4 regions of the Nocardiopsis sp. NPDC055551 genome follow, and region 1 is predicted to be linked to each of the others. Evidence: riboswitches for the same ligand, from Rfam matches in the RefSeq annotation. Region 1 holds a riboswitch; each other region holds the start of a gene.
The links. A riboswitch is a leader RNA that binds a small molecule or an ion and turns the genes downstream of it on or off. The one in region 1 is predicted to bind thiamine pyrophosphate.
Positions count from the first base shown of each region.

Region 1 (5,219 bases):
AGATCTCTGCGGTGGAGTGGACGACCACGCTCATCAACGCGTTCAACCGGGTCTCGATCGCCAGCGGTCATCCCGTGATCACACGATAGGGGAAAGCGATTTCCGCCGCTGTAACGCCCTCCCTCCATGAGGTGCGCTACAGCGGTGGGTCCCCCTTCCGGAAGCCCACCTTCTCCAACAGGGTGACGTGCTCGGTGGCCTACCGATCCTCAGCAACCCCGCAACGGTTCCTGCCGCGCGCCCTTCCTACGAGATGAGGAGGTCCGGACAGGCCAAGGACGGCCTTTCGAGCCTCCCACCTCCCGGACCTGCCTCCCGTTCTCAGTACGGTGACGGTGGCCGTTCCAAACCCAGATGGCCCCGAAGTGTGTCCGTCTCGTACTCGTGACGGAACAGCCCCCGCTGTTGCAGGACAGGGACCACATGGTCCACGAAGTCCTCGATCCCGCCCGGCAACGACGGCGGCATGAGGTTGAACCCGTCCGCGCCACCGTTTTCGTACCACCGGGTCATCCGGTCGGCGATCTGCTCGGGCGTTCCGACCATGGTGCAGTGTCCGCCGCCGGCGGCCAGACGGCCCAGCAGTTGCCGCACCGTGGGTCTTTCGGAGTCGATGATGCGCAGGATGGTCTCGTAGCGCCCCTTGGGACCGGTGAACTCCTCCAGTGGCGGCAGCTCGGGAACCGGCGCGTCCAGCTCCCAATCGGAACAGTCCTGTTCGGTGAACAGCCCCAGCTGCTGCAATGACTCCTCGGTCGGCAGCAGTTCGTCCAGTTCACGTTGCTTGTCTTGGGCCTCCCGCTCGGTGGAACCGACGTAGGTGACCAGTCCGGGCATGATGGCGACGGACCCGGGGTCGCGGCCCGCCCGACGAATCCGCGCCTTGACGTCGCCGTAGTAGTCCTGGGCGCTGGGCAGGTCATAGGCCACGGAGTAGATGGCCTCGGCGCGGCGGGCCGCCAGCGTGCGTCCCTGCTCCGACGAACCCGCTTGGAACAGCACCGGGTTGCCCTGTACCGGGCGCGGCACGTTCAACGGGCCCTCGACCTGGAAGTGCTCTCCCCGGTGGCCGATGGGGCGTACCTGGTCCGGGTCCGCGAAGACCCCGTCCCGGTCGTAGTGGAAGGCCTCGTCGCTCCAGGAGTCCCACAGCCCCAGCACCACCTCCACGAACTCCTCGGCTCGGGCGTAGCGCTCCTGGTGCGCGGGCATCTGCTCGTATCCGTGGTTGCGGGCCTCGGCGTCGAACATGGACGTCACCACGTTCCAGCCCACTCGGCCTCCGCTGATGTGGTCCAGGGAGGCCAACAGGCGTGCCGCGTGGAAGGGCGTGTAGAACGTGCTGGAAACGGTGCTGACCAGACCGATGTGCCGGGTGGCCCGGCTCATGGCCGCCAGAGTGGTCAACGGTTCGAGGAACCACCACGGGCCACCGGCGACGTCGCCCGTGGCGTGGCCGTCGGCGAAGAACACCGCGTCCAGGCAGCCGCGTTCGGCGGTGCGGGCCAGTTCTTCGAAGTAGGTGATGTCACCGATCCGTTCGGCCGGCGAGTCGGGGTGGCGCCAGGCGGCCTTGTGGTGGCCGCAGCCGAAGATGAACAGGTTGAGGTGCATCCGGCGATCGGGAGCCTGGTCAGGCGCGGAAGCGGTGGCCATCAGTTCATCACCAGCCCGCCGTCGACGACGAGGTTCTGGCCGGTGATCGCGCGCGCCCAAGGGGAGGCGAAGTACAGGGCCGCGTCGGCGAACTCGGCCGGGGTGGTGACCCGGCGCAGCGGTGTGGTGGAGGCGATCATGTCGAACACCTCGTCGGGGGTGGCGGCGCTGGCGTCGGTGGTGCGCAGCAGACCGCCGGAGACCATGTTGACGGTGATGCCGTCGGGGCCCAGGTCATGGGCGAGCGTGCGGGTCAGCGACAGCAGCGCCGCCTTGGCCGCGGTGTAGTCGTGGTAGGGGACGACCGGGTGCTGGAACAGGTTGGTGCCCACGTTGATGACCCGGCCGAACCCTTGGCCGCGCATGGAGGCCAGGGCGGCCTGGACGGTGTTCAGTGCGCCGTGGACGGTACCGCTGAACTGCTGGTCAAGGTGTTCCAGGGTGAGGGTGTCGGCGTGGGGTCGTGCGTCGCCGTTGAAGGAGAAGCCGGCGAGCGCGTTGTTGACGACGGTGGAGACGGAGGAGCCGAAATGTCCCTCTGCGGTCTGGATCATCGAGGCGACCTGTTCGGGGTCGCGTACGTCCGCTCGCACAGCCAGGGCGCGGTCGGGGTGGGTGGCGGCGAGCTCGCCGGCTGCTTCGGCACTGTGGAGGTAGTTGATCACCACCCGGGCGCCTTGCCCCAGGAAGGCCTGGACCAGCCGGGACCCGAGCCCTCGGGCCCCGCCGGTGACGACGACCGTCTGTTGGTCGATAGGGAGCGCGGTGCGGGAAGAACTCATCGGTGGCCTTTCTGGCATGGGCGAAGGCGTCCCTTCGGCCACCGATACCACTGGCCGTGTACGGACATCCCTTCGCCGGTATGACCCGGATCAGGTTCGACGGGTGTCATCTCAGCCCGAATCAGTGGATTCAGGGCACCCCGTGTCACTGCCGATCAAGGTAGCCCATAGGCACCCTCTCGGGCCACCGGCCGGTGCCGTGCTCGTCTCCCGCTCGGCGATGGCGGCTTCAGCGGTCGGCCGGTTCGATCCCGGCCCGGTCGACGGACAGAAAATGGTCCGGAGCACACGTCGGCGCCCGGGTGCGGCGATCCAGCCCCAGACCTCCTCGGCGGTCCCCACGACCAGACGCAGCTCAGCGATCTGCTGGTCATCGCCCGTAGCGACCCCAGCGTGTGCGTGGTCTTGCATCTGCCAACACCGGCGAGTCACCCCATCCTCCCGGTCAGGGCATAGCTGCCTCTTCCTGTGGTTCTTTGGTGGGGAGAAGCCTTTCCCGTCTTCGTGGTCACCAACGGCCCGGTGAGGGCCCACGATGGAGGGGCGTTCCTCTCCTGGCTTTCGTGTTCGCCCGGAAAACAGAACCGATCGACTTCGGCACGTTCACAAGTGTTGAGGGTGTCGGCCCGCGTGTTGTCCCCAGTGGTCGAAGGGAGCACCCGAGCAGATGCCCCCGTGGAAACCACGGTCGAACAGGATCGTGCCGCCTTCGTCAGAGGCGAGCGGCATCCTCTCGCCATCACCACTGAGGACAAGATTTCCGCCCTAGCTGAGCTCGAACGCGTTGAAGATGGCATGGGGACGTAGCGTCGAGCAACTTCACCGGTTCGGATTCGTTCGTCCTTTCAGCCCGCGCGACCGGGTCGCGCGGGCTGACCCTCCACGTTCACGAGGCCGACCGCAACAGCGGTGGCGTGAGCAGCGAGGATCCGCCTTTGCGGTACAGGGCCGCCGGTCGACCCGCCGGCTGGGCGCGCTGCTCTCCCATGGGGTCCACGAAACCCTCCGCCTTGGTGACCTTTCGTCGGAAGTTACTGGGATCCAGTTCACGCCCCCAGATCACCTCGTAGACCGCCCGCAACTCGCTGAGCGTGAACGGTTCGGGACAGAAGACCGTGGCGACGGTGGTGTACTCCAACTTCTCCCGAACACGTTCCAGAGCGTCATCGAGGATGCGGACGTGGTCGAAGGCCAAGGGGGTGGACATCGCGATGAGCTCCTCCACCGGCACCCAACGGGCATGCGCCGCGTCGCTTCCCCCCACCGCCTCGGGCAGGTCCGCCCCCAAGGCCAGATAGGCGATGGTGACGACCCTCCCCCGCGGATCACGGTCGGGATCACCGTAGGCACCGAGCTGTTCCAGGTGGAGCCGGGAGCCGTCGACCCCGGTCTCCTCCAAGAGTTCGCGCCGAGCACCTTGGTCGAGGGTCTCCCGTCTTCGGACTCTTCCACCAGGCAAGGCCGAGTGTCCTTGAAACGGCTCCTCCCCGCGCTCGATCAGCAGGACCATCAACGCCCCGTTCCTAATGGTGAAGATGGCCAGATCCACCGTGACCAGGGACAACCCCACGTCAACGGCTCGCGCCAAGCGTTCGTCCACCGCGATCTCCTTAAAGGTCATCTTGACTTTAATCATCCGATCCACTTATGGTCATCTCGACCTTAACCGGATCGGCGCAGGAGAAGTGCATGTCCATCACCGCTCACGCCTCTCCACCCCCCGTCTCTCCCCCTCCTCAGAACCACGGAGAGGAACCGACCGGGGCCACCCGTCACCTCTGCACCGGTGTCCACGTCGACGAGGACTTCCGAGACCTCGTCATCAAGGAGGTGTGCACGGCCCCTTCACGACGCGCGGCCCCCTCATACGAATTCGACCTCGTCCCGGTGATGCGCCACGCGTGGTTGTCCCTGCACCTGACGTCGTTGTCGAGGTCGGGGTTGATCGCCGCACTCGCCGCACCCTGCTACTGGGGATTCACGGTGACGACCCTGTTGGTCGCCGGCGGATACGCACTTCTCGTACTCCTAGACCACGCCTGGCGAATCTCCAAGGAGCTCACGCGGCCCGAAGAGCCCTTTCCGGCGAAGAAGAGGCGGAAGCGTCGACCGAAGTTGCCTTCCAGGTCCAGCTGGAAGTACGGGCAGGAGAGCAAACGTCTCAAGAACACCGGAACGTTCGCCCTGGTCCTTGCCCTCACCATGGTGGTCCTGGCCTTCTCCCATCCCGTTCAGGGAGCGCTGGCCCTCTACCTGGGCTGTGCCGTCGCCCTCCTCACGGCGATCGTCGGTGGTCTGCGCCAGGCGTGCATCAACCACGCCCACAAGGCCACCGCTCTCAGGCCCAGGCGCCTCTCCCATCGGGAGAGGGCCGTCGACGAGCAGCAGAGGCATCCCTGCGTGGTCTACCAACGCCCCGCCCACAAGAAGGACGGTGAGGACGAAGACACGGGTGTGTTCACGCTCTTCGGGGAAGAGTCGCCCTTCATCGGGGCGGGGGAACTGATCCATCAGTGGAATCCGCCCATGAGCGTCCAACTCCTGCGCAAGGGAAGCGACGACAAGCCCTTACACGAACGGGAACACCGGCACCCGCCCTTCAAGCCGCACGAACTGATGGACCACTTGCGCGCGGCCGTCACCGACCTTCGCGATGACCATGAGAATTTCCGTCTGCCGGCGCAGGTGCGCGACCGTATCTACGTCTCCCAGTCGGACGTGTCCGTTGACCGCTCCATCCTGTGGGAATCGGTGGATCCGGCCGCGATGCGCCGGATCATC
Region 1 is NZ_JBSHJJ010000011.1:195,845-201,063, forward strand. Features, by position in the region: gene ACWGSK_RS20570 (carboxymuconolactone decarboxylase family protein) at 1-89, shown strand, start outside; gene ACWGSK_RS20575 (LLM class flavin-dependent oxidoreductase) at 322-1,656, opposite strand; gene ACWGSK_RS20580 (3-oxoacyl-ACP reductase) at 1,656-2,438, opposite strand; TPP riboswitch at 2,489-2,591, opposite strand; gene ACWGSK_RS20585 (NUDIX hydrolase) at 3,325-4,059, opposite strand; gene ACWGSK_RS20590 (hypothetical protein) at 4,128-5,219, shown strand, end outside.

Region 2 (5,219 bases), on a different contig from region 1:
GACGCTAAGGGTGAGCAGAGCGGCGGCCCGATGTACTACCTCAAGTACGGGATCAAGGGTGGGCTCGGCACCTTCCTCGGTGTCGCCTTCGCGGTCTTCGGCGCCATCGCGGCCTTCGGTATCGGTAACGGCACCCAGGCCAACACCGTGGCCCAACAGGTCAGCAGCGTCACCCCGCTGGAGCCGTGGGTCATCGGCCTCGCTCTGATGATCCTGTCCGGCGGAGTGATCCTCGGTGGCATCAAGAGCATCGGTCGTGTCGCCTCCGGCCTCGTGCCGATCATGATCATCGGTTACGTCGGCATCTGCCTCGTCGTGCTCATCGCCAACTGGCAGTCGCTCCTGCCCGCCTTCCAGCTGGTGTTCACCGACGCCTTCACCGGGACCTCCGCCGTCGGCGGTTTCGCGGGCGCCGGTGTCATGCTCGCCATCCAGATGGGCTTCGCCCGCGGCATCTTCTCCAACGAGTCCGGGCTGGGCACCGGTGGTATCGCCGCCGCCGCGGCCAAGACCAAGGAGCCGGTCCGTCAGGCCATGGTCTCCATGACCCAGACCTTCATCGACACCATCATCGTGGTGAGCATGACCTGCCTGGTCATCATCGTGACCGGTGTGTGGCAGGGAGACGAGGCCGAGGACGGTTCGCTGCTGACGTCGCAGGCCATGACCGAGGGGCTGGGTGCCATCAGCCCCACCTTCGGTACCGCGGGCGCCTACGTCGTCGCGGCCTCCGTGGCCGTCTTCGCCTTCAGCACCCTGCTCGGCTGGGCCTACTACGGTGAGCGGTGCGTGGAGTTCCTGGGCGGACGCAAGCTGGTCCTGCCCTACCGACTCATCTTCATCGTCATCATCTTCATCGGTTCGGTCGCCAGCCTCGACTCCGTCTGGCTGTTCAGCGACATCGCCAACGGCCTGATGGCGCTGCCGAACCTGGTGGGGTTGCTCCTGCTGTCCCCGGTCATCGTGGCGGAGAGCAAGAGGTTCTTCGGTCACCCCGATTGGCGTAACCCGGACGCGGTGATGGACGACGTCCAGCGCTAGCCGACTCGCACGCCCCACGGGGAGAATATGAAGGGGGGACCGGTCCGCACGGGCCGGTCCCCCCTTCGTGTGATCACCACCAGGCGTGGAAATGGTGCACGGGGCCCTGGCCGCCGCCGGCGTCGATCTCGTCGGCGTGGCGCAGCGCCTCGGTCAGCCAGGTCTTGGCGTCGGCCACGGCGGTGGCCACGTCCGGGCGTTGGGGGATCAGCGCGGCGATCGCGGAGGACAGGGTGCAGCCGGTGCCGTGGGTGTTGCGGGTCGCCACGCGCGTGGCGCTCAGCTCGACCGGGGCGGACTCCCCGTCGACCAACAGGTCGACGCTGTCGGTACCCGGCAGGTGACCACCCTTGAGCAGGACCCGACGCGGCCCCAGCTTCAGAAGCCTCTCGGCCTGGGAGCGCATCGTGGCCAGGTCCGTGGCCTCCTCCTCGCCGAGCAGGTCGGCGGCCTCCGGCAGATTCGGTGTGAGCAGGTCGGCGCGCGGCAGCAGTTCTCCGCGCAGCGCCTCCATCGCCGAACGCTCCAACAACCGGTCGCCGCTCTTGGCGACCATCACCGGGTCCACCACCACGTTCGGCAGCCCGTGTCGGTCGATCGCGGCGGCCACGGCCTCGGTGACCTCGGCGGTACCCAGCATTCCCACCTTGACCGCGTGGACCGTGGCGTCCCCGAACAGTGTCTCCATCTGGTCGACGACGAACGAAGCGGGGACACCGTGAACCCCGGTGACCCCGCGCGTGGACTGGGCGGTCAACGCCGTCACCACGCTCATCCCGAAGACCCCGTGGGCGGAGAACGACTTCAGGTCCGCCTGGACGCCGGCGCCCCCACTGGGGTCGCTTCCGGCGATGGACACGACGTTGTGCACGCTCATGGGCGTTCCTTCGCTAGTACGAACTAGGGCAGGTTCGACGGGTGTGCTCTCAGCCGGGTCGTTTCCCCGGCACCCCGCGCCGTCGGGGTCGAAGCGCCGTGAAGCGCTCGCTCGACCCCGACTCGGTATGTGGTTGTGGGTACGACTCTAAGGGTCAGACGGAGACGCTCTGGTGACCGGCCTCGTGCTCGCGCTGGGCGCGGGTGCGGTGCTCCCACACGATCGAAGCGACCACGATTACGAAGCCGAGCGCGGTGAAGGCCAGCGTCACGGGCACGTCGGTCATCGGCAGGATCTCTCGCTCCTCGGACTGCCAAGGCCACAGGGCGCGCAGCGAACCGGCCATGAGACCGGTGAGCACGACCAGGGTGACGTGGTGGTGGTTCTCCAGCAGGAACTGCAGGACCTTCACGAACAGGGCGAGACCGGTGATCATGCCGAGCACGAAGACCGCGATGTAGGGGATGTCGACCGAGCGCAGGGCGGCCATGGTGGGCTCGTACAGACCCAGGGCCAGCAGGATGAAGGATCCGGACAGACCTGGAAGGACCAGGGCGCAGATCGCGACCGCGGCGGCGATGAACACCACCACGGGATGGGTGGGCAGGTTGGCACCCGGCAACCCGGTGAGGAAGAAGGAGAGCGCGGCGAAGACCAGGGCCAGGAGGTAGTGCCAGGCCTTCCAGGTCTTGCCCGCGCCGGTGTAGGGGATCCACAGGCAGGCCAGTACCAGTCCGAAGAAGAGGGCGTAGGCGTACTGGGTGTGGCTCTCGACCAGGGGCGCCAGGAAGACCGCGGCGAGGATGAGCGCGAAGGCCATACCGATCAGGGCGGGGATCAGGACGCCCCAGTCCACCTGGCGGAACTGCTCCCGGGCACGGTCCTTGCCGCGTCCTCGGGGCACGTCGGTGACGTAGCGCTTGATCCCGCTGACCGCGTGGCCCGCGCCACCGATCAGCTTGTCGTAGAGACCGACCATCAGGGCGACGGTGCCGCCGCTGATACCGGGCAGTGCTTCGGAGGTGCCCACGGCCCCGCCGCGCACCGCGTTGAAGATGTAGGAGCCTACTGAGTTGGCCATGAATGCTCGGGCGCTTCTTCCGGGGAGCCGGAAAGGGGACGCCGTCCTCCGTCCTGATGGTGTCGCCGGTCCCGTATCCACGGTGGACCGGACGATCAAAGGGGTGCTTGGGTCGGCGCGGACCTCGATGAATCCGCCGATGGTACGATCCCGGGCCCAACGCCGAGGTTCGTCACTCCGGCCACACGATGGGGGAAGGGGACCGCGGCCCCCGGGCCGGGTGTGGCCATTCTAGCGTCGTCGATGAGGGCGGAAAGCGTCCCGGAACTGTCCTGGAGACATCGAGAGGGCGCCGAAACCGCGTTTCGGATGCTTAATGGTGTACTGACTCGGAGACCGAAATGAGGGGTACCACAGAGGGAGGTCGAGGGGACCCCTCGGAGACCTCCACGGGTCACCGCGATCGGGGACTGTGGGCGCCCTCATCGGCCACCGAAGTGGCCCAACGGTAGTCCTGTTTGCCCACGGCGGTGCGCCGGACCCGGTCCACGAAGTGCACCGTCCGGGGCACCTTGAACCCGGCCAACCGAACCCGGCAGTGGGCGCGCAACGCCTTCTCGTCCGGGTCGCTTCCGGGGGCCAACGAGACCAGGGCCGTGACCCGCTGGCCGAGGTTCTCGTCCGGGGCGGGCACCACGATCACGTCGTCCACCGACGGGTGGGCCTTGAGCACGGCCTCCACCTCCTCGGGATACACTTTCTCCCCGGCGGTGTTGATGACCACGCTGCCCCGGCCCAACAGGTCGATCGAACCGTCCGTGGCCCGGGTCCCGTAGTCGCCCGACAACGCCCAACGTCGCCCCTCGGCGTCGGTGGGAAAGGTACGAGCGGTGGCGATGGGGTCGTTGTAGTAGCCCAAGGGGATCCGGCCGGTCCGCGCGATCCGTCCGACCTGTGGCGACCCCGGCCGCAACGGACGCAACGCGTCATCCAGCACCGAGATGCTGCCGCCCATGGTGAAGCTGCGACGGTCGGTGGCGTCGGCGACCGTGGCCGCCTCGTCGGGGGCGGTCGCCGAACCGCACACACCCGTCTCCGAACCCCCGTAGGAGTCGGCCAGGGTCACGTCTCCGCGCCAGGCCCTCCACAGGTTGCGCACCGCCGGGGTCAACGGGGTACCACCGGAACGCACCGAGGTCAGGTCAGGGCACAGTTCGGGCTCGGTGAGCAGGTGCCGCGCCAGGGGACGCGCCATCGCGTCGCCCACCAGCTGGAGCGCGTGCACGCCCTCGCGGTGCGCCAGTTCCAGCACACGGTCCGGCCGGAAGCTGCGGTCGGTGGACAGCACCACGCGCTTGCCGCACAGCAGCATGCTCAACGCGTGCCACTGCCCGGCCGCGTGCATGACCGGACCCAGGACCAGCATGCGCTGCGGGAAACAGCGAACGGCGCGTTCGGCCACCTCATCGGGGGTGCGAGCGCGCGGCGTGCCGGGGGACCGGCGCTCCACGGCGGCGCGAAAGACGTCGGCCTGGCGCCACAGCACACCCTTGGGGTAACCCGTGGTGCCGCCGGTGTAGAGCAGGTAGTGGTCGTCGCCGCTCGTGCCGGGGAGCGCGCTCCGGGGGGTTCCGACGTCCTCGCCCTGCGCGGTCAGGGCGGACTCGTAGTCCGTCCCCTCGGCGGTTCGCTCGGTGCCGTCGGCCAACAGCAGCACGTGGCGCAGTCGTGGCAGATCCGGTCGGATGGCCGTGACCGTGGCGGCCAGGGAGTCCTCGGCGATCAGCGCCGCCGCGTGCGAGTCGGACAGTACGTGTCGCAGTTCACCGGCCACGTACCGGTAGTTGACGTTGACCGGCACCGCTCCGGCGCGCAGCACACCGAGGAACGACTCCATCCACTCGGCCCGGTTGAACGACAGGATCGCCACGTTCTCACCAGGGCGCACACCCGCGCCGACCAGGTGTCGGGCCAATCGGGTGGCCCGTTCGTCCAAGGCGCGGTAGGTGAGCCGACGTGGGCCCGCGACGAGGGCGATCCGCTCCGGTACGGCCTCGGCCACCGCCGCCATCAGCGCAGGGAGGGAGAAAGGGGTATCCGAAGACGTGTGTGGCACGGCAGATCCTCCCTGGCGTTCGTGTGACGGCCGTCCCCGGCGAAGACGCTCGCGGCGGCTGTGACTGTACGGCGACCGTACCCGTCAGAAACCGGGCTGATCGTGGTGAGGGCTGTGTACCGCGTCACCTGCGCGACCATGCCCGTGACCCCCTTGTGACCGGG
Region 2 is NZ_JBSHJJ010000006.1:30,730-35,948, forward strand. Features, by position in the region: gene ACWGSK_RS12320 (alanine/glycine:cation symporter family protein) at 1-1,041, shown strand, start outside; gene thiD (bifunctional hydroxymethylpyrimidine kinase/phosphomethylpyrimidine kinase) at 1,115-1,918, opposite strand; TPP riboswitch at 1,907-2,005, opposite strand; gene ACWGSK_RS12330 (DUF368 domain-containing protein) at 2,073-2,999, opposite strand; gene ACWGSK_RS12335 (acyl-CoA synthetase) at 3,394-5,055, opposite strand.
Region 2: linked by a shared signal. The riboswitch ahead of thiD (bifunctional hydroxymethylpyrimidine kinase/phosphomethylpyrimidine kinase) and the one ahead of ACWGSK_RS20580 (3-oxoacyl-ACP reductase) in region 1 are both predicted to bind thiamine pyrophosphate.

Region 3 (5,219 bases), on a different contig from region 1:
CGTAGCGGTCGGTTCCGGGGGATTTCTCCCGCATCGGGACAAGGGGCCGTCGGCGCCCTTCGGGTGAGTGGACGACGACGCCCGCGGCGAGGGAATCGTGCCCTTCGCGGATCACCGTCGCGCCGACGGTGAAACGTTCTTCGGGCACCGCCTTCACCGGGCCGAGAACGTTCTCTGGAGAGATATCGAGGATGGGCAGTCGTCCGATCACTGGCTACACCGTCATTGTCGTGGTTCGGGCGTTATGGGGCAGCACGCGGCGACTCGCGTGCGGAATTAATCGGAATTTAATCCAACGAAGAACGGGGTCAACGAAGTGCTGGATCGGAAACTGTCCAGATTGCGGCTTCGGTGCCCTCCGCTGTCTATCGTCGGTCCTCTAGTGGGGTTTGGAAGAGTGTCGGGGCCGGATAATTAATGTGATCCTCATCACACTGGCCTCGGTGGGATGGACCTGGTATTTGTCGGGTTTCACCCTGGGAAACCTCGCAAACCGGGCAGTTCGCCACTGTGGATTCTGGGGTTTCTGTAGTCGCTTTCCCGTGCCTCTTCGTGAAAAGTCGGTAAATTCTTCTCCCATGTTGTGCACGAGGTCCATGCGGGTAGGGATGAACGAATGTGCGCCGGGCAGGGCGAGGCGTATTCCGGACATCCCCATGTGTCCGTTGTGACCCACAGGGATCAATTGTCACGTATTCGGGGGAAGCGCTTCTCGCGCCGGCTGATTCGTCGGGACTCTCGTCTTGATGTCGAGATTAATTGCGGCTGGTTCCTCGTGAACAGTCCACTGTGGCCGTGCTGTGGCGTTTCTGGGTGCTTTGCCGGGGATTGAGGAAGCTTTTCGGTGACACGCCCGATTTGACGGAGTTCCCTTTGCGGGCCGACTGCGAGTGTGGTCGACGCAGTGCCCGGTGCCACGTGGCACCGGGCCGCACACGGCCGTAGGGGGCGACGTGACGGAGTCCAGCCGTATTGGTCGGTTCGGGGACAGAGCCCGAGCCCTGGTGGAGGGCGGAACCGCGAAGTTGGAAGGGGGCGGCGGCAAGGAACGACGCGAGGCGATCCTGCGTCTGTCCGGACTCGGCCTCATCGCCGGGCTATTGTCGGCGGCCCTGGTCATACCCTTGGTCGGCGGTGCCGGGATCGTGGCCAGGGACGCCGCCGCGGGGTTCATGTCCCTGCCGAACCACCTCGACGTTCCGTACCCGTCGTCGCGCGTCCTGCTCACCGACGACTCGGGGGAGCCCTTCGGCGAGGTCGCCCAACGCGAACGCGATGTCGTCGACCTCGACGAGATGAGCCCCTGGATGGGCACGGCCCTGATGGCGATCGAGGACGACCGTTTCTACGAGCACAACGGCCTCGATCTGCGCGGTGTCCTCCGCGCCGCCATCCGCACCGCCCAGGGGAACACACAGGGTGGTTCGACCATCACCCAGCAGTACGTCAAGAATCTCCTCATCGAGACCGCCGAAACCGAGGAAGAGGTCGACCAGGCCAGCGCCCGGACGATCACCCGCAAACTCACCGAGTTGCGCTACGCGATCGACATCGAGGACCGCTACACCAAGGACGAGATCCTGCAGGGTTACCTCAACCTGGCCTACTTCGGGGCCGGCGCGCACGGAGTCGAGGTCGCCGCCGAACGGTACTTCTCGACCTCCGCCGCCGAACTGGACCCCGGGCAGGCCGCGACACTGGCCGGTCTGGTCCGAGCGCCCTCGTACTACGACCCGATCAACAACCCCGATGAGACCAGGGAACGCCGCGATCTCGTGCTGGACCGGATGGTCGCCACCGGACACCTCGACGCCGAAGAGGCCGCCGCGCACAAGGAGAAGGGCCTGGGAGTGGACGCCACGCCGCGCGGGGGCAGCTGCGCCGAGAGCGAGTACCCGTTCTTCTGCGACTACACGATGCGCTGGCTCCTCGAATCCGACCTGCTGGGCGACACCAAGGCCGAGCGCGAACAGCGCATCTCCCGGGGCGGCTTCACCGTCCAGACCAGTCTGCTCCGAGCGGCGCAGGACTCCGCCCAAGAGGCCATCGACCGCCGGGTCCCGCACGAGGACTCCACCAAGTTCTCCGCCCAGGCCATGGTCGAGCCCGGTTCGGGCCGCGTGCGAGCCCTGGCCCAGAACCTGCGCTACGGGTTCGACGACGAAAAGGTCGGCACCACCTCGATCAACCTGGCCGTGGACCAGGCCGACGGCGGTTCCAGCGGATTCCAGGCCGGGTCGACGTTCAAGGCCTTCACCCTGGCCGCGGCCCTGGAGAAGGGCCTGGGGTACGGCACCAGCTTCAACTCGCCCAAGAGCATGTCGGTCGGCGGCATGGCCAACTGCGAGGGCGGCACCATGTCGTCCTGGAACGTCCGCAACGCCGGTGAGAGCGACGAGGGCGGACACAACATGCTCAGCGGGACCAAGGGGTCGGTGAACACCTACTTCGCCCAGCTGCAGCGTCGGGTCGGCCTGTGCGAGACCTCCGAGACCGCCGAGGCGGTCGGGATACACCGCGCCGACGGTGGCGACCTCGGGGTGTGGAGCTCCTTCACCCTGGGCGACCAGGAGGTGTCCCCGCTGAACGTGGCCAACGCCTACGCGACCTTCGCCGCCCGTGGCACCCGCTGCGAGCCGCGCCCGGTCCGGGCGATCCGGGACGACGGCACGGGTGAACGGGTCACCGCCGACTCCCACTGCGAACGAGCGGTGAAGAAGCAGACCGCGGACGGGGTCAACCACCTGCTACAGCAGCCCTTCAAGGGCGGCACCGCCAATGGTCTGGACCTCGGGCGACCGGTCGCGGGCAAGACCGGCACCACCGACGGCGCGGCCTACGCCTGGTTCGCCGGGTACACCCCGAACCTCTCCTCGGCCGTGGTCGTCGGCGACGTGCGCGGCGGCGAGGCGAACCCGCTGCAGGGCGTGACCATCGGTGGCCGCTACTACGGCATCGTCTACGGGGGCAGCCTGCCCGGCCCGATCTGGCAGGAGAGCATGCGGGGCGGTACCGCCGAACTGGAGGCCGAGGACTTCGCGGGCTCGCCCGGGGCCTTCGGCAACCCGGACGCCGAGCCACCGAAGTCCAAGGACGACGAATCCGACACCGAGGCCTGACCTGCGATGGAGTCGGAAGAATCGGGCCGTGGGATGGAAACATCCCACGGCCCTCCTTGTTGACGCATAATGGAGGAGAACCGACAGGGGAGCGCGTGAGCGCTGAGAGTGCGGCATCGGACCGCAGACCCTTACACACCTGATCCGGGTCATGCCGGCGAAGGAAGTCGTGGAATCCGTCATCTCCGTGCCGCCGGCGCGGGAGACGCTCTCGGCCGCATTCCCCTCGTCGACCTCGACGAAGGGACCTCATTTCGATGGGTATCGACACCGGAGCCGGGCACGCCGGTACGAGTCGTGGACTTCTCGGCCGGATCAAGGACTGGATCCGCGCCGAGTTCGGGGCCTGGCGCACCGTGGACATCGTGGTGGCCGCCGTACTCGGCGCCGCGGTGGGGGTGGTGTTCTGGCTGTGGGGCGTGGTCTGGACGATCACCGGACCGCTGTTCGTGCTCTTCCCCCCGGCGCAGGCGATCCTCTACGGGGTCTGGCTGCTTCCGGGAGTCCTCGGCGGGCTGATCATCCGACGGTCCGGCGCGGCCGTGCTCACCTCCATCACCGCGGCCTCGGTCTCCGCGCTGCTGGGCTCCCAATGGGGCGTCACGGTGGTCCTGGAGGGCGCCATGCAGGGGCTGCTGCCCGAGCTGGTCTTCCTGCTCTTCCTCTACCGCCGTTGGGGCATGGGCGTGGCCGCGCTGGCCGGTGCCCTCGCCGGGATCTCCCCGGCCATCCGTGACGCCGTCGTCTACTACGCCACCTGGCCGCTGTCGCACCAGCTCGTCTACGGCGGCCTGGTCCTGGTGAGCGGCGCGTTGATCGCGGGGGTCGGCGGACGCCTGCTCACCACCGCCCTGGCCCGGTCCGGGGCCTTGGCACCCTTCCCCTCGGCCAAGGGCTGACCATGGCCGGCACGAACGCGCGCGGCGCGTGTGTGGAACTCTCCGGCTGGGGATGGAAGCACGCGGGCCGCGCCGCCCACGCCCTGCGCGGCGTCGACCTGCTCATCGAACCCGGGGAGCGGGTCCTGTTGCTGGGCGCCTCCGGCGCGGGCAAGTCCACCCTGTTGCACGCCCTGGCCGGTCTCACCGGGCCCGACAGCGCCATCGGTGGCGACCAGGAGGGCCTGCTCCGGGTGGACGGCGAGCCCGCCTCCCGGGGGCGCGGCGGTGTGGGTCTGGTCGCGCAGGATCCCGAGGCCCAGCTGGTGATGGCGCGCGCCGGCGACGACGTGGCGTTCGGCCCGGAGAACCTGGGGGTGGCACCGGACGAGATCTGGTCGCGGGTCGAACGTGCCCTGGTCGAGGTCGGGTTCCCCTATGGGATCGGCCACTCCACCGGTGCCCTGTCCGGTGGGGAGAAGCAGCGCCTGGTCATCGCCGGGGCACTGGCCATGCGACCGCGTCTGCTGCTGTTGGACGAGCCCACCGCCAACCTCGATCCGGTCGGGGGCGCGCTGGTCCGGGACCTGTTGGCCCGCCTGCTCACCGAGAGCGAGGCGACCCTCGTTCTGGTCGAACACCGCGTCGCCGAGGTCATGGACCTGGTGGACCGTGTGGTGGTGGTCGAACCCGGCGGTGGCGTGATCGCCGACGGGGCGCCGGCGAAGGTCTTCGCCGAGCACGGGAGGTCCCTGGCCGAACAGGGGGTGTGGGTACCCGGAGAGGAACCCTCACCGGACCTACCCTCGGCCCCCGGGGGAGCGCCCATGTTGGCGGCGCGGGGTGTGACGGCGCGGACCCCCTTCCAACTGGGCGTGCGGGCGGCCGCCCCGCGCACCGTCCTCGAAGACGTGGACCTGACCGTGCCCGCGGGGGCCGTCACCGCGCTGACCGGGCCCAACGGAGCGGGCAAGTCCACCCTCCTGACCCTGCTGGCGGGCCTGACCAAACCGCACCGTGGTCGGGTGGTGCCGCGCGGGACCCTGGCGGAGATCGACCGGCGTCCACTGGTCCGCTGGCCGGCCCGACGGCTGGCCCGCCACGTGGGCACCGTCTTCCAGCACGCCGAGGACCAGTTCGTGACCACCGAGGTCCGCGACGAACTCCGGTTCGCCCCGCTGCGGGCCGGTCTGAGCGATACGGAGACCGAGGGCCGGGTCGG
Region 3 is NZ_JBSHJJ010000005.1:254,231-259,449, forward strand. Features, by position in the region: gene ACWGSK_RS11540 (maltotransferase domain-containing protein) at 1-211, opposite strand, end outside; gene ACWGSK_RS11545 (transglycosylase domain-containing protein) at 954-3,119, shown strand; TPP riboswitch at 3,195-3,302, shown strand; gene ACWGSK_RS11550 (ECF transporter S component) at 3,377-4,018, shown strand; gene ACWGSK_RS11555 (ABC transporter ATP-binding protein) at 4,021-5,219, shown strand, end outside.
Region 3: linked by a shared signal. The riboswitch ahead of ACWGSK_RS11550 (ECF transporter S component) and the one ahead of ACWGSK_RS20580 (3-oxoacyl-ACP reductase) in region 1 are both predicted to bind thiamine pyrophosphate.

Region 4 (5,219 bases), on a different contig from region 1:
CCAGGCGCCAGGAGGCGGCGGGTGCCGACGTCAAGGGCGTCGACGCCCTGCTGCGCCGCCGCAACCTGTGGCTCCTCGTCTTCGGCTTCTTCCACGCACTGCTGCTGTGGATGGGCGACATCCTCGGCGCCTATGGCATGCTCGGGCTGGTCCTGGGATGGCTGTTCCTCCGGCGCAAGAGCGGGACACTGCTCGTGTGGGGCGCCGTGCTGACCGGCCTGCTCGCGCTCCTGTCCGTGATCGTCCTCCTGCTCCTGCCGATCCTCGGCGAGGTCGACATGGGCGATCAGGACGTTCTGGTCACGGCCGCCGACATCGCCGAGACGTCCATCCTGTCCGCCGCGGTCATGCGAATGCTGGCCTGGCCCCTCAGCGTCGGGCAGGGGCTGCTGATCCCGGCCTTGCCCGCCGCGGCCCTGTTCGGGTTCTGGGCCGCGCGCCGCCGGATCCTGGAGGAGCCGGAACGGAACCTGCCCCTGCTGCGCGGGGTCGCGATCGTGGGCATCACCGTCGGCTGGCTCGGCGGTCTCCCCCTGGCGTTGGCCCAGATCGGCGTGTGGGACCTGGCCCCGATCCAGGGGCAGGCGCTGGCCATCCCGCACATGTCGACCGGCCTGTTCTGCGGGCTCGGGTACGTCGCGCTGATCGCCCTGGTGGCGTACCGGGTCCGGGAACGGGGACGAACCCGGGGCATCCTGGTGAGCGCCCTGAGCGCGACGGGGAAGCGCTCCCTCAGCGCCTACCTGGCCCAATCCGTGCTGTGCGCGCCGCTGCTGGCCGCATGGGGCCTGGGGCTGGCCGCGCACATGTCCTCGTGGACGATGTTCCTGTACGCGGTCGGGGTGTGGCTGCTCACCGTGGTGGGCGCCTACGCGCTGGAGCGCGCGGGGCGTCGTGGCCCGGCCGAGGTGCTGTTGCGCCGCCTGACCTACCGGCGCATCACCCGTACGATCGCCCCTGTCACGGGTGGGAACGAGGAGGCTCCCCAAGAGCACACCACCCGCTGACCGATGAGCTCAAAAAGGGGCGTGCCGATGAGCGGCCGGCACGTCCCCATACTCCAGGATGGCTGTCATGGGTGACGATCACATGACAAACCACACCATAGGGGTGACCGGAGCCACGGGAGCGGTGGGCGGGCGCGTGGCCGCCCGGATCGCTCGGCTCGGGTCGACACAGCGATTCATCGTGCGCGACATCAATCGCGCCCCGGAGTACCCGGGCAGCAGCGCGTCGATGGCCGACTACGAGGACGGGGCCGGGTTCACGCGGGCCTGTCGGGGGGTGGACACCCTGTTCCTGGTCTCGGCCACCGAGTCCGAGGAACGAATGGAGACCCACGTCAGCGCGGTGGACGCGGCGGTCGAGGCGGGGGTCTCCCGGATCGTGTACCTGTCGTTCCTCGGTGCGGGCCCGGCCTCGACCTTCACCTTCGCCCGGACGCACTTCTTCACCGAGGCGCACATCAGATCCACCGGTGTGTCCTACACGTTCCTGAGACCGAGCCTGTACCTGGACCTGCTGCCCCATTGGGTGGACGACGAGGGAGTGGTGCGCGGCCCGGCCGGTGACGGTCGGGCCGCGTGGGTGTCCCGGGACGACGTGGCCGACGTGGCCACCGCCGTCCTGACCGACCCCGTGGTGATCGCCGCGTCGGAGCGGACCACCTACGACGTGACCGGCCCGGAGGCGTTGTCGGTGGGCGCCACGGTGGAGAAGCTGGGCAGGCTCACCGGCCGCACCATCCACTACGTGCCCCAGAACTGGGAGGAGGCGCTGGAGTCACGCCGGCGCACCGGAGCCGCGGAGTGGGAGGTCGAGGGGTGGGCGTCGTCGTACGCGGCGATCGCGAACGGGGAGATGGACGTGGTGGCCGATACCGTGCCGAGCCTGACCGGGCACCCGGCGCAATCCATCGAGGGTTTCCTGCGCCGTCATCCGAGCGCGTTGGCGCACGTCGCGGTCTGACATCGGCGGTCTCTTCCCGACCACCGCCGTGCGGAGTGCGCGGTCGAGTTCGGCGGACCCGAGGTGCTGATCCCCGGGAGGTTCCCCGTCACCGGGTCCGGTGAGGCGTCGCCTCGGTTCAGGCCCGCGCGGTGAGCCGTTCCTTGAGGGCGACCGCCGCGGCACGGGGGTCCTCCGCCTCGGTGATGGCGCGCACCACGACGACACGCGAGGCGCCGGCGTCGAGCACCTCGTCGATGGTGGTCAGGTCGATGCCGCCGATGGCGAACCAGGGTCGTTCGGTCCCCAGTGCGGCGGCCTTCTCCACCAGGGCCGGGCCGGCGGCAGGGCGTCCCGGCTTGGTGGGGGTGGCCCAGGTCGGTCCGACGCAGAAGTAGTCGCTGCCGGCTTCCTCGGCGGAGGCCATGGCGGCCTCGACGTCGTTGTTGGATCGCCCGATGACGGGGTCCGCGCCGATGATGTCCCTGGCCATGGACACGGGCAGATCGCGCTGTCCCAGATGCAGAACGTCGGCGCGCACCGCGCGGGCGATGTCGGCGCGGTCGTTGACGGCGAGCAGCGCGCCGTGGCGTTCGCACGCCTCGCGCATGACCTCCAGCGCGGCGAGTTCCTCGCGGGCCTCCAGCCCCTTGTCCCGGAGCTGGACGATGTCCACCCCTCCGGCCAGGGCCGCGTCCGTGAACTCGGCGAGGTCACCGCGCTCGGTACGGGCGTCGGTGCACAGGTACAGAAGGGATGCGTCCAGGCGCTCGCGCAGGCTGGTTCCGTGGTTGGTCCTCACACCCGACACATTAGGCCCTGGTCGTCGAGGGGCCCAAGGGCGCACCCCCCGGTGCGCCCCATGGAGCGAACGGCGATCACTCAGAAGGCCATGGCCTGGGCGCGGCGACGCACCTCGGTGCCCCGGTTCTCGCGCATGGCCTGGATCGGGGTCCCCGGAAGGGTGTCGTCCGGTGTGAAGAGCCAGCGCAGAGCCTCCTCGGTGGAGAAACCCGCGTCGGAGAGCAGCACGATGGTGCCGGGCAGCCCCTTGACGAGGTCGTCACCGTCCAGGAAGGCGGCGGGGATGGAGAGTTCTCCCTTGCGAACCACGCCCATGAGGCGGTTCTCGCGGATGAACGTCTTGATCCGGTTCGGGCTGACGCCCAGCGGCTCGGCCGCCTCGCGCAGGGTCAGCCAGTCGCCGACCAGTTCGTCGATGTCGAGGTCTTTGTGTGTCACCCTCCCAATCTGCCACACCCCACCGGCCACCGAGGACCGCCCGAACCCGTGCGGGGTCACCTGGCCTAGGATGGCGGGGAGCGAACAGACATGTCCCGCGGGAGCCGGGTGGACCCGGCTGAGAGGGAGACCGAGCAGTCTCCGACCGCACGAACCTGATCCGGATCATGCCGGCGAAGGGAGGGGAGCGCGCACCATGCGCGACTTCGAGGATTCCCGCTACAGGACCGGTTCCGACACCGATGGTGTGGTCGTCGTCGGTGGCGGCGTCATCGGGAGGGTCGTCGCCTGGCGGGCGGCCCGACACGGTCTGGACGTCACCCTGGTCGAGCCCGATCCCGTCACCGAACCCGCCGACGCGCGTTCCTCCTCCGCCGTCGCGGCGGGCATGCTCACGCCCGCCACCGAGGCGATCTTCGGTGAGGAGGAACTCATGGGACTCGGCGTCCGCTCCGCGCGGATGTACGACTCCTTCGTCGCCGAGGTGGAGGCGGACTCCGCCATGTCGGTGGGCCACCACCGCACCGGAACGCTCCTGGTCGCCTTCGACCGGGACGACCTGGCCGTCCTCGATGAACTCCACGACCTGCAACGACGTCTGGGCATCGCCACCGAGCGGTTGAACAGTCGAGAGTGCCGCCGGTTGGAACCCCACCTGGCCCCTTCGGTGCGGGGCGGGGTCCTGGCCCCAGAGGATCACTCCGTCGACCCCCGCCGTCTACTTCCGGCCCTGGCCCGGGCCGCCGAACGCGCGGGCGCGCGCGAGGTGGCCGGGGCCGTGACCGAGGTCTCCTCCCCCGGTCCCGACGGGGCCCGGTTGGGAGTGCACCTGGCCGACGGCACCGTTCTGCCGACCCACCAGGTCGTCCTCGCCGCGGGTTGCCTGAGCGACCGGATCACCCTGCCCGCGCCGGTGCTGCCTCCGATCCGGCCGGTCAAGGGACAGTTGTTGCGCGCCCGGGTCCGTGAGGGGGAGCCCCCGCTCGTGGAGCGGACGGTGCGCGGCCTGGTCCGCGGCTTCCCGGTCTACCTGGTGCCCCGCGCCGACGGCGAGGTCATCGTGGGCGCGACCCAGGAGGAGCTGGGGTACGACACCGCCCTGACCGCGGGCGGGCTCTGGCAGGTGCTGCGGGACGCGCGCGAACTCGTTCCCGGGGTCACCGAGCTGGAGGTCACCGAGACCTGCGTGGGCCTGCGCCCCGGGTCCCCCGACAACCGACCCCTGCTGGGCCCCACCCGGGTGCCGGGACTGCACCTGGCCGTGGGCCACTTCCGGCACGGGGTGCTGTTGGCCCCCGTGACCGGAGAGGTCATGGTGCGGGCGCTCACGACCGGGGCCCTGCCCGAATACGCGCATGGATTCGCCGCCGACCGGCCGCTGTCCGATGGCGGCGCGTGAGACGAACCGACGACGTGGGAGTGACTGTGGAACTGATCATCAACGGCGAGAGTCGCCAGAGCACGGCCACCACGGTCGAGGCGGTCGTACGCGACCTCACCTCGGCCGGCGACGGGGCGATCCCCGGCGGGATCGCGGTGGCGATCAACGACGAGGTGGTGCGGCGCACCGCGTGGGCCGGCACGGACCTGACGCCGGGCGACCGCGTGGACGTCCTGACCGCCGTACAGGGAGGCTGAACCATGACCGACATCCTCGACACCCGGCCCGATGTCGACACCGTCGAAGACCCCGTGATCATCGCCGGCGTCCCCTTCGGCTCCCGCCTCATCACCGGAACCGGCGGCGCGCCCTCCCTGGAGGTGCTGGAGGAGGCCCTGCTGGCCTCGGGGACGGAGCTGACCACCGTGGCCATGCGCCGGGTCGCCCCGGGCACGCAGGGATCGGTGTGGGACGTCCTGTCCCGCAACGGCATCCGTCCACTGCCCAACACCGCGGGCTGCTTCACCGCCGTGGAGGCCGTGCGCACCGCCAGGCTGGGGCGCGAGGCCTTGGAGACCGACTGGGTGAAGCTGGAGGTCGTCGCCGACGAGCACACGCTGCTTCCCGACCCGGTGGAGCTGTTGGAGGC
Region 4 is NZ_JBSHJJ010000004.1:331,364-336,582, reverse strand. Features, by position in the region: gene ACWGSK_RS10105 (DUF418 domain-containing protein) at 1-1,007, shown strand, start outside; gene ACWGSK_RS10100 (SDR family oxidoreductase) at 1,075-1,968, shown strand; gene thiE (thiamine phosphate synthase) at 2,087-2,749, opposite strand; gene ACWGSK_RS10090 (Rv2175c family DNA-binding protein) at 2,830-3,189, opposite strand; TPP riboswitch at 3,277-3,388, shown strand; gene thiO (glycine oxidase ThiO) at 3,386-4,588, shown strand; gene thiS (sulfur carrier protein ThiS) at 4,615-4,827, shown strand; gene ACWGSK_RS10075 (thiazole synthase) at 4,831-5,219, shown strand, end outside.
Region 4: linked by a shared signal. The riboswitch ahead of thiO (glycine oxidase ThiO) and the one ahead of ACWGSK_RS20580 (3-oxoacyl-ACP reductase) in region 1 are both predicted to bind thiamine pyrophosphate.